One region of the Rhodoferax sp. GW821-FHT02C08 genome, then DNA from elsewhere that is predicted to be linked to it. Evidence: predicted binding sites of a transcription regulator. Region 1 holds the regulator's gene; each other region holds the start of a gene.
What was found. Region 1 encodes sigma-54, which starts transcription at its own class of promoters, with help from an activator protein. Its sites were predicted from a motif close to TGGCANGNAANCTGCTTT; they were not measured.

Region 1 (3,272 bases):
TTCCTTCAACGGCGCATCGCCCTTGTCTTCACGCCAGCCACGTTTGAACAGCGCGTCGCCCGAGGTGTCAATGTAGATGGTGGCGCGCTCGGTGGTCAGGTGCAGGTAGATGCGCACATCGGGCCACTGCACATTCACGTCGGGGCGCACGCCGGTCTTGAAGCGGAAGCGGTCGGCCACCGCGTCCTTCACCTTCAACGCAGCGAAGTTCAGCGAATTGAGCGGGCTGTGCTGGGCCGTGACCTCGATCTTGAAGCTTTGCTTGGGCGTGAACCAGATCTCCCAGGCCACGTTGCTGGCGGCTTCGTACAGGTCTTTTTCGCTGCGGTATTCGGTGTTGGACAGCTCGATCAGCACGCGCTGCGCCAGGCGGCTGTGCAGGTTCAGCCGCATCGCGTCGCGCCAGGAGGAGCGCACCAGCGTGCCGCCCCGCATCACCCGCAGGTCTTCGCCCTGCAGGCCGGTAATGCCATGCACCTCTTCGGCCAGCAGCTCTTCCACGCCGGCGGCGCAGGGTAAAAATAATTGGAGTTGGTTCATATCGTTATTTCCATGGTGTCACGCTACGCAGCCTGGGGCAAGCGGGGGCGAAGCTCTTTCCTCCAGCTGCGGCATACCGTGCACGCGGCCTGGGGGAGAGCATGTTCTACAGCGCTTTGCGCAGGTTCGTGGGGGCTATGCGCAGCGCTTCGCGGTACTTGGCCACGGTGCGACGCGCGCATTCAATGCCCTGCTCTTTCAGCATGTCGGACAGCTGGCTGTCGCTGAGCGGCTTCTTTGGGTCTTCGGACGAGACAAACTGCTTGATCAGCGCGCGCACCGCGGTGCTGGACGCATTGCCGCCGGTCTCCGTCCCCAGGGACGAGCCGAAGAAATACTTCAGCTCGAAGGTGCCGTAGGGCGTGGCCATGTATTTGGCGGTGGTCACGCGGCTGATGGTGGACTCGTGCAGTCCCAACTCGTCGGCGATCTCGCGCAGCACCAGAGGACGCATGGCCAGCGCGCCGTGGCTGAAGAAGTTCTTCTGCCGTTCCACGATGGCGTTGCTGACCCGCAAAATCGTGTCGAAGCGCTGCTGGATGTTCTTGATGAACCAGCGCGCCTCCTGCAGACGCTGCTGCAGCGCGGCGTTGTTCGACGAATCCTTGCCGCCGCCCTTGTGCTGGCGCAGCGCATTGGCATAGATATCGTGCACGCGCAGGCGCGGCATGACCTCGGCATTCAGCTGCACCCGGAAGCGGGCCTGGGCGCCACGCCCGACCTTGACCACGATCACGTCGGGCACCACGATGTTGCGCTCCACATCGACAAAGCGCCGCCCCGGCTTGGGCTCCAGCCGGGCGATCAGCGCCATGGCAGCCTTGATATCGGTCTCGGTGGCGCGGCACAACTGGGCCAGGCGCTTCACATCGCGCCGGGCCAGCAGGTCCATGGACTGGCGGCAGATGCGCATGGCCACCTTGCGCGCCGGGTCATCGCCCAGCACGGGCTGCAAACCCTCCAGCTGCAGCAACAGGCATTCACCCAGATGCCGCGCGCCCACGCCCGCCGGCTCCAGGCTTTGCAGCAGGCTCAGGGCCACGGTAAAGCGGTGTACCAGCTCTTCCACGGCCTCGGCGTCGTCGCCCGCCAGACCACGCGCCAGGGTTTCGAAATCGTCTTCCAGGTAGCCGTCGTCATTCAGCGATTCGATCAAAAAGCGCAGCGCTGCCTGGTCCACCTCACCCAGCCGCAGGGCCAGGGCCTGGCGGTGCAGAAAGCTGGTCAGCGACTCCTGGTTGCGGGCCAGCTCGGTGGCGTCCATCTCGCCGTCTTCACCCAGGTTGTTCTGGCGCGCCGGGGCATCGCCGCCCCATTCGCTGTCGTCGGGTTTGATCTCGGAAGTGCCATCGCCATCCCAGCTGGTGTCGTCACCGCCGGTTAAAGGGGATTCGGCATCATTTGGGGCTTCTACGCTGGATTCACTTGCGTATTCAGCTACAGAACTTGTAGCAATTTCAGCCTCGCGCTCCCCTGTGCTGACCGGCGTGTCGGACTGGGCCAAGCCGAACTCCTCACGTGCAGCCTCGTCCATATTGCGTTCCAGAAACGGGTTGTCGTCCAGCATCTGGTCCACTTCCTGGCTCAGTTCCAGGGTGGACAGTTGCAGCAGGCGGATGGACTGCTGCAGCTGGGGCGTCAGCGCCAGATGCTGTGAAACGCGTAGGGATAAGCCTTGCTTCATCGGAGCATCACATCTTGAAATGTTCGCCGAGGTAGACGCGACGCACATCGGCGTTGTCCACGATCTCGGACGGCGTGCCCTCGGCCAGCACATTGCCGTCGCTGATGATGTAGGCGTGGTCGCAAATGCCCAGCGTTTCGCGCACATTGTGGTCGGTGATCAGCACGCCGATGCCACGCGACTTCAGGAAGCCGATGATGCGCTGGATCTCGATCACCGCAATCGGGTCGATACCGGCAAAAGGCTCGTCCAGCAAAATGAAACGCGGCTGGGTGGCCAGGGCACGGGCGATTTCCACGCGGCGGCGCTCGCCACCAGACAGGGCCATGGCCGACGAATCGCGCAAATGCTCCACCCGCAAATCCTGCAGCAACGCCGTCAGGCGCTTTTCGATCTCGGCGCGGGTGAGGGACTTGCCGGCCTTGTCGTGCTGCAATTCCAGCACGGCGCGCACATTTTCTTCCACCGTGAGCTTGCGGAAAATCGAGGCTTCCTGGGGCAGATAGCTCAGGCCCAGGCGCGAACGCCGGTGGATGGGCATGTGCTCCACCGACTGGCCGTCGATGGAAATATGCCCGCCATCGGCCCGCACCAGGCCCACGATCATGTAGAAGGAAGTGGTTTTGCCCGCGCCGTTGGGGCCCAACAAACCGACCACCTCGCCTTTTTTGACGGCCAGCGTCACGTCTTTCACGACCTTGCGCTTGCCGTAGGCTTTTTGCAGATGGCGCGCCTCCAGGCGGCTTTCTCCCGACTCCACCACCGCCGTCACTTCTTCACGCCCTCCAGCGTGCTGGTGGAACGTAGCACCGGGGCGGGCCCGGCAGCTGCCGTGCCGCTAGCGGCCGACGCTGCAGCCTTGGGTGTCAGCATGGCGCGTACGCGGCCATTCTGGCCACCGGGATTGCTGCCGGCTGTGCCGCTGTCCACGGTGAATACATCGGTGGTGTTGTCATAGACGATCAGTTCGCCGGTGATTTCGTCGTTCACCTTGCTGCCGACCAGACGACGCAAAATGGCCCGCTTGATGAAGCGCACGTTGTCCAGC
Region 2 (3,272 bases), on a different contig from region 1:
TTCGGCCAGCTGGGCCGGGGTCTTGTGGGCAATGGTGCGGCCCGCCGCCAGCGACTGGCCTATGGCGCAGAACTGGCAGGTCTTCTTGCGGCTGGCGTAGCGTATGCACTCCTGCAGCACGGTGGTGGCCAGCACGTCCGAACCGTGCAGTGTGGCGATGTGCGAGTAGGGTACACCCTCGGCGGTTTTCAACCCGTAAAAGCGCGGCGCGGGCGGGAAGGCGATTTGCGCGATGGGAATGCTGCCGCGCGTCAGCGCGCTGCGGCCTTGTGCATCGGGCACCTGGGCCACAAAAGGCGAATTCCAGGCGCTGGAGGTATGCACCGGCACCATGATGGTGTGGCCATCCACCACCACCGCCTTGTGGTCGGAGGGGCCGGCACCGCCCTTGCGGCTGGCCACGCCCGCGTGTTCCGCGCTGGGGTCAGCCAGCCGCAACCCGAAGGACTGCAGCTCGGTCATCAGCTGCTTGCTGGCGGGTGATGGGCTCAGGTTGGGCGTGTGCATGGTCGGGGCTCCGGGGGGTAAAAATCGGGGCATGCATGGCATGCATGGCATGCGTGGTTTCGGCTGGCGCATCGTTGATGGCCAGGCTCAGCAGCTCGGGGCGGGCGTAGTGGCCCACTGAATCCATCATGCGTTTGCGCTTGGTGATCAGGGCCATGTCCAGGTCGGCGATCACCATGCCTTCGCCCTCGGTCAGTGGCTGCGCCAGGTGCTTGCCCTCGGGCGAAATGATGGCCGTGTGGCAGCCGCCGCGCAGTGCCTTCTGCAGGCCGGCGTCGGGGGTGATGGACTGGATTTGCGCGTTCGTCAGCCAGCCCGTGGCGTTGATGACAAAGCAGCCGGATTCCAGCGCGTGGTGGCGGATGGTGACTTCCATCTGCTCGGCAAATATCGGCCCGACCAGCGAGCCGGGAAACTGCGCGCAGTGGATTTCCTCGTGCTGCGCCATCAGGCTGTAGCGGGCCAGCGGGTTGTAGTGCTCCCAGCAGGCCAGGGCGCCGACGCGGCCCACAGCGGTGTCCACCACCTTCAGCCCGGCGCCGTCGCCCATGCCCCAGACCATGCGCTCGTGGTAGGTGGGGGTGATCTTGCGGCGTTTGAGTGCCAGGCTGCCGTCGGCATCGAACACCAGCTGGGTGTTGTACAGGCTGCCATGGTCGCGCTCGTTCACGCCCACCACCACCACGATGCCGTGGGCCCGCGCCCGCTCAGCCACGGCGGCCGTTACCGGGCCGGGCACCACCACCGCTTGTTCATACAGCTTGAGGTGGGGTGCGCCCTGCAATACCGGCGGCAGCACGAACGAGAAATAGGGGTAGTAGGGCATGAAGGTCTCTGGGAAGACCATGATTTGCACGCCCTTGGCTGCGGCCTCGTCGATGGCCCCGCACACACGCTCCAGCGTGCCCTCGGGGCGCTCCAGGTCCGGGGCGATTTGCACCGCTGCGGCACGGACGGTACGTGGTGTGGAAGCCATCGTCGTGTGTCCTTACAGCGTCCAGGTGTCCAGAATGACCGCGTTGGCCTTTTTGTGCAGCAGCACAATGTCCAGCACATCCAGCGGGTTGATGGGGCGTATGCCTTCTATCAGTGCGCCTTCGCCATGGCCGTACAGCGCTTGTAGTGCGAAGCGGCAGGCGTAGACCTTGCCGCCCTCGGCCATGAATTTGGTGATCTGGTTGTTGAAGTTTTGGTGACCGGGGAAGGCCTCGTCGCCCAGCGTGGGGAAGCCGCGCTGCACGCCCAGCGTGACGCCAGGGCCGTACAGCAGTACCGAGGTCTCGAACCCCTTGCGCAGCAGGCGGGTGGCTTGCAGCAGGTTGACGAAGCCGATAGAGCCTTCAAACGCCACGGTGTGGAAGGTGACCAGGGCTTTCTGGCCCGGGTCGGCCTTCACGTCTTCAAAGACCTTTTCTTCGTAATCGACCAGGAAATCGCCTTTGGCGTTTGCGGGCTTGGTGACTTTGGGCATGGAAATACTCCGTTAAAAGCGGGTGGATGAAAGGGATGCGCCCCCAGCTTTTCGCATGCTCTGTGCCACCGAAAACGCAATGCCATGCAATCAAGTCGCCATCAACCAAGCCAGGCGCATGCGGGCCGTTCGAAATATTTTTTTCAAGCCTGTATGAGGGGGATTGGTAGGTAAAAAAGCGCACTGCTTTGATGCGATTTCCGTGCGATCAATGCACCCGATAAAGTGGTTTTGTGCACCTGCAAGATGCGCAATCAGTACCCGTGCCGGGTGTGAAACTTGCGTCATTGATTGCACGCACATGCGATCAATGAATGCGATCAAGTTGAACGGACCAGTCACACCATGCAAAAAACCCCTGTCCACTGGATCAAGAAGCTGCAAAAGAGCGACAAGCCCGCCTATTTGCTGATGGCCGACTTGATCGCAGACGATGTGCGTACCGGCCGCCTGGTGGCCCGCGACCGCCTGCCCACGCTGCGCGAGCTGGCCGAAGACCTGGGCCTGAACTACACCACCGTGGCACGCGGTTACAGCGAGGCGCGCAAGCGCGGCCTAATCGACACACACGCCGGCATGGGTACCTTTATCCGGGGCAGCAGCCCCAGCCTGCCGCTGCGCGGCGGCAGCGCGGCCGAGATGACCATGAACCTGCCGCCCGAACCGCAAGACCCTGCGCTGCTGGTGCATATGCACGACACCGCCGCCGGCGTGATGGCCAGCGCCGACCTGTACGCCTTGCTGCGCTACCAGGACTTTGGCGGCAGCACGCACGACCGGGCGGTGGCCGCGCACTGGTTGCGCCGCCGCCTGCCGGCTTGCCGGGTGGAACAGGTGCTGGTCTGCCCCGGCATTCACAGCGTGCTGACGGCGCTGTTCTCGCAACTGGCCCGCCCCGGTGAACTGGTGTGCGTCGAGGCGCTGACCTACCCGGGCGTGAAGGCGATTGCCGCCCAGTTGGGGATACAGCTGCACGCGCTGCCGTTGGACGACGACGGTCCGAGTGCCGAGGCCTTCGAGCACGCCTGCAAAACTTTGCACCCCAAGGCCCTGTATTGCAACCCGACGCTGCTGAACCCGACCACGGCCACCGTCAGCCGCTCGCGCCGCGAAGCCCTGGCCGATGTGGCGCTGCGCTATGCCATCCCCATCATCGAAGACGATGCCTACGCCATGCTGCCACTGGACATGCCGCCGACCATGGCCGCGCTGGCCCCGGGCCTGACCTACTACGTCACCGGCTTCGCCAAATGCTTTGGCGCCGGCCTGCGCAGCGCCTATGTGTGTGCGCCCG
Region 3 (3,272 bases), on a different contig from region 1:
CAGGAAGTGAAAGGCCTCGTCCTGCAGCATGGTGCCTAGGGTCACGCCGCGCGACAGATGCGAGCGGAACTTGACCCATTCGAAAAACTGTGCCGGGTCATTTTCAAACTCGCCAGACTTCAGCATGCGGTTGACTTCCAACCAGGTGGTGTTCAGCGTCTCCCAGACCTCGGTGGTCAGGGTGCCGCGCACCGCACGGGCATTCTCACGCGCCGCGCGCAGGCAGGAAATGATGGAGGATGGGTTTTCTTCGTCCTTCACCATGAACTCCATCACCGACTGGGAGGTGATGGCGCCATGCTTTTCGGTGTAGGGGTGCAGCAGTTCGCTGATGGACAACAGGCCTTGCAGCCCCACCTGGGCCACTGCGTTGGACTGGGGCAGCAGCGCTGTTTGGTAGTTGATATCCAACATGCGCGCTGTGTTCTCCGCGCGCTCGGTGTAACGGGACATCCAGAATAAATGGTCAGCGGTGCGTGACAGCATGAGGTTGTTCCTTGTTCTGTGTGTCTACGTGTCTAGGATTGGGATTGGCTGTGCACGGCAGGCACGGTCGCGGGTACGGAGTCGTCCTCCAGAATCCAGGTGTCTTTGGTACCACCGCCCTGGGACGAGTTCACCACCAGCGAGCCATCTTTCAGGGCCACGCGGGTCAAACCGCCGGGCACCATCTGCACTTCCTTGGCAGACAGCACAAACGGCCGCAAATCGATGTGTCGCGGCGCAATGCCAGACTCCACAAAGGTCGGGCAGCTCGACAGGCTGAGCGTGGGCTGGGCGATATAGCCGCTAGGGTTGGCCAACAGCGCGGCGCGGAACTCCTCGATCTCGGCCTTGGTCGATGCCGGCCCGACCAGCATGCCGTAGCCGCCGGCGCCATGCACCTCCTTGACCACCAGGTCTTTCAGGTTGGCCAGGGTGTAGGCCAGGTCGTCCTTGTTGCGGCACATGAAGGTGGGCACGTTGTTCAGGATGGGCTTTTCACCCAGGTAGAACTCGATCATCTTGGGCACATAGGGGTAGATGGACTTGTCGTCCGCCACGCCGGTACCCACGCCGTTGCAGATGGTCACGTTGCCGGCACGGTAGGCGGCCATCAGGCCGTCACAACCCAGGGTGGAGGTGGGGCGGAAGACCTGCGGGTCCAGGAAGTCGTCGTCCACGCGGCGGTAGATCACGTCCACCCGCTTCGGGCCACGCGTGGTGCGCATGTAGCAGAAGTTGTCCTTGACGAACAGGTCCTGGCCTTCGACCAGCTCGATACCCATTTGTTGCGCCAGGAAAGCATGCTCGAAGTAGGCGCTGTTGTACATGCCGGGGGTCAACACCACCACCGTCGGGTCGGCCGTGGCAGCGGGTGCAGAAGCACGCAAGGTCTCTAGCAGCAGGTCGGGGTAGTGGGCCACCGGTGCCACGCGGTGGCTGCTGAAGAGGTCGGGGAAGAGGCGCATCATCATCTTGCGGTCTTCCAGCATGTAGCTCACACCGCTGGGCACGCGCAGATTGTCTTCCAGCACGTAGTACTCACCGTTGCCCTGGGCATCGGGGGCGCGCACGATATCCACGCCGGAGATGTGCGAGTAGATGTTGTTCGGCACGTCCACGCCCATCATCTCGGGGCGGAACTGGGCGTTGTTCACCACCTGCTCGCGCGGGATGATGCCGGCCTTCAGAATTTCCTGGTCGTGGTAGACGTCGTGGATGAAGCGGTTCAGCGCAGTGACGCGTTGCACCAGGCCTTTTTCCATGCTGCCCCACTCGTGGGCAGGGATGATGCGGGGGATGAGGTCAAACGGGATCAGGCGCTCGGTGCCCGAGCCGTCCTCGTCCTTGGCACCGTACACGGCAAAGGTGATGCCGACGCGGCGGAAGATCATCTCGGCCTCTTCGCGCCGCTTGGCCATCATGTCGCCCGGCTGCTTGGCCAGCCATGCGTCATAGATCTTGTAGTGATCCCGGATCTGCTTTCCCTTAGAGAAAAACTCATACGGTAGCGCTGTATACATTTCGTCAAATTTCTGCATAAGTTTTCATCTCCTGAAACCAAAGAATAGCAAGTAACGAGCCATGTTGATGTGTAAATGCGCAACTCGCACAAATTAAGCGCACAACGCTGGGACCTATGTTCGCCGCATCCATCGTAACGACATTTCAGAGCGCTCCATCCGCCAACTGGTGCTGCCAATAGTGCGGCGCTTGCTGCCGATCGCAGACCACGCGCTGCGGCGCCACCGACTGCCAGGTGGCCGCCCCACAGTGGCTGCTGTCCACCACCTGGATGCCGCGCTCCTGATAGCGCGCCAGTACTGGCGGTGCGGGGTGGCCAAAGCGGTTGCGGTAACCCGCTTGCACCAGCGCAAAACGGGGTCGCACCGCGTCCAGAAACGCCGGGCTGCTGGAAGTCTTGCTGCCGTGGTGGGGCACCAGCAGCACATCGGCCCGCAGGGTGTCCGCCCCACCCACCAAACGCGCCTCCTGGGGTTGCTCGATATCGGCCACCAGCAGGGCGGTATGTGCGCCGTTCGATACGCGTAGCACGCAGCTCAGCGCATTCGGTTTTGCGGGGCCGGCGTAGTCGCCCGCCAGGGGATGCAGTACGTCAAACCGCACGCCATCCCAGTCCCAACCCTGCCCGGCGGCACAGCGCGTGACCGAGCGCAGCGTTTGCAAAGGGTGGCCGGATTCAATGGAGCTCAGCAACTCCGCCTGCGGCTGCAGCCCCAGCACCGAGGCCGCGCCGCCACTGTGGTCGCTGTCGCGATGGCTGACCACCACCGTGTCCAGCGTCTCGGCCATGGCGCGCAGCAAAGGCAGCAGCACCCGCTGACCGGCATCGCTGTCCTGGCCCCAGCGCGGGCCCGTGTCGTATAGCAGGCTGTGGTGGGCCGTGCGCACCAGCACGGCATTGCCCTGGCCGATATCGGCCGCCAGCAATTCAAATTGACCTTCAGGCGGACGCGGCGACTGCCACAACAGCACCGGCAACAACATGGGCAAACCCAGCGCACGCACACTCCAGGGTACCGGCAACACCAGCACCACACCACCCAAAACGCCTGCAGCGCCCATCCACAGTGCGGGAGAAGCTACCGAAACCGTAGCAAATGGTAGCTGCACCAGATACTGCAAAACCCAGCCCAGGCCATCGATGCTGCCGGCTGCCAGCTGCCACACCGGCGGCAGCAGCACCCCCAGCATGCACAAGGGCGTGACCACCAGCGTCACCCAGGGAATGGCCAGCAGATTGGCCAGCAAGCCCACCACCGAGACCT

Region 2: a site for sigma-54 is predicted at 2,169-2,186, ahead of AC07VY_RS14480 (MSMEG_0572/Sll0783 family nitrogen starvation response protein). Genes of this name have one in related genera too.
Region 3: a site for sigma-54 is predicted at 2,051-2,068, ahead of AC07VY_RS09245 (circularly permuted type 2 ATP-grasp protein). Genes of this name have one in related genera too.

The regions. Positions count from the first base shown of each region.
Region 1 is NZ_JBWKVR010000023.1:47,714-50,985, forward strand. Features, by position in the region: gene AC07VY_RS21935 (THUMP domain-containing class I SAM-dependent RNA methyltransferase) at 1-540, opposite strand, end outside; gene AC07VY_RS21940 (RNA polymerase factor sigma-54) at 647-2,224, opposite strand; gene lptB (LPS export ABC transporter ATP-binding protein) at 2,232-2,996, opposite strand; gene lptA (lipopolysaccharide transport periplasmic protein LptA) at 2,993-3,272, opposite strand, start outside.
Region 2 is NZ_JBWKVR010000010.1:172,612-175,883, reverse strand. Features, by position in the region: gene AC07VY_RS14490 (MSMEG_0568 family radical SAM protein) at 1-462, opposite strand, end outside; gene AC07VY_RS14485 (Nit6803 family nitrilase) at 425-1,483, opposite strand; gene AC07VY_RS14480 (MSMEG_0572/Sll0783 family nitrogen starvation response protein) at 1,496-1,978, opposite strand; gene AC07VY_RS14475 (aminotransferase-like domain-containing protein) at 2,324-3,272, shown strand, end outside.
Region 3 is NZ_JBWKVR010000006.1:56,549-59,820, forward strand. Features, by position in the region: gene AC07VY_RS09240 (alpha-E domain-containing protein) at 1-486, opposite strand, end outside; gene AC07VY_RS09245 (circularly permuted type 2 ATP-grasp protein) at 519-2,024, opposite strand; gene AC07VY_RS09250 (DNA internalization-related competence protein ComEC/Rec2) at 2,152-3,272, opposite strand, start outside.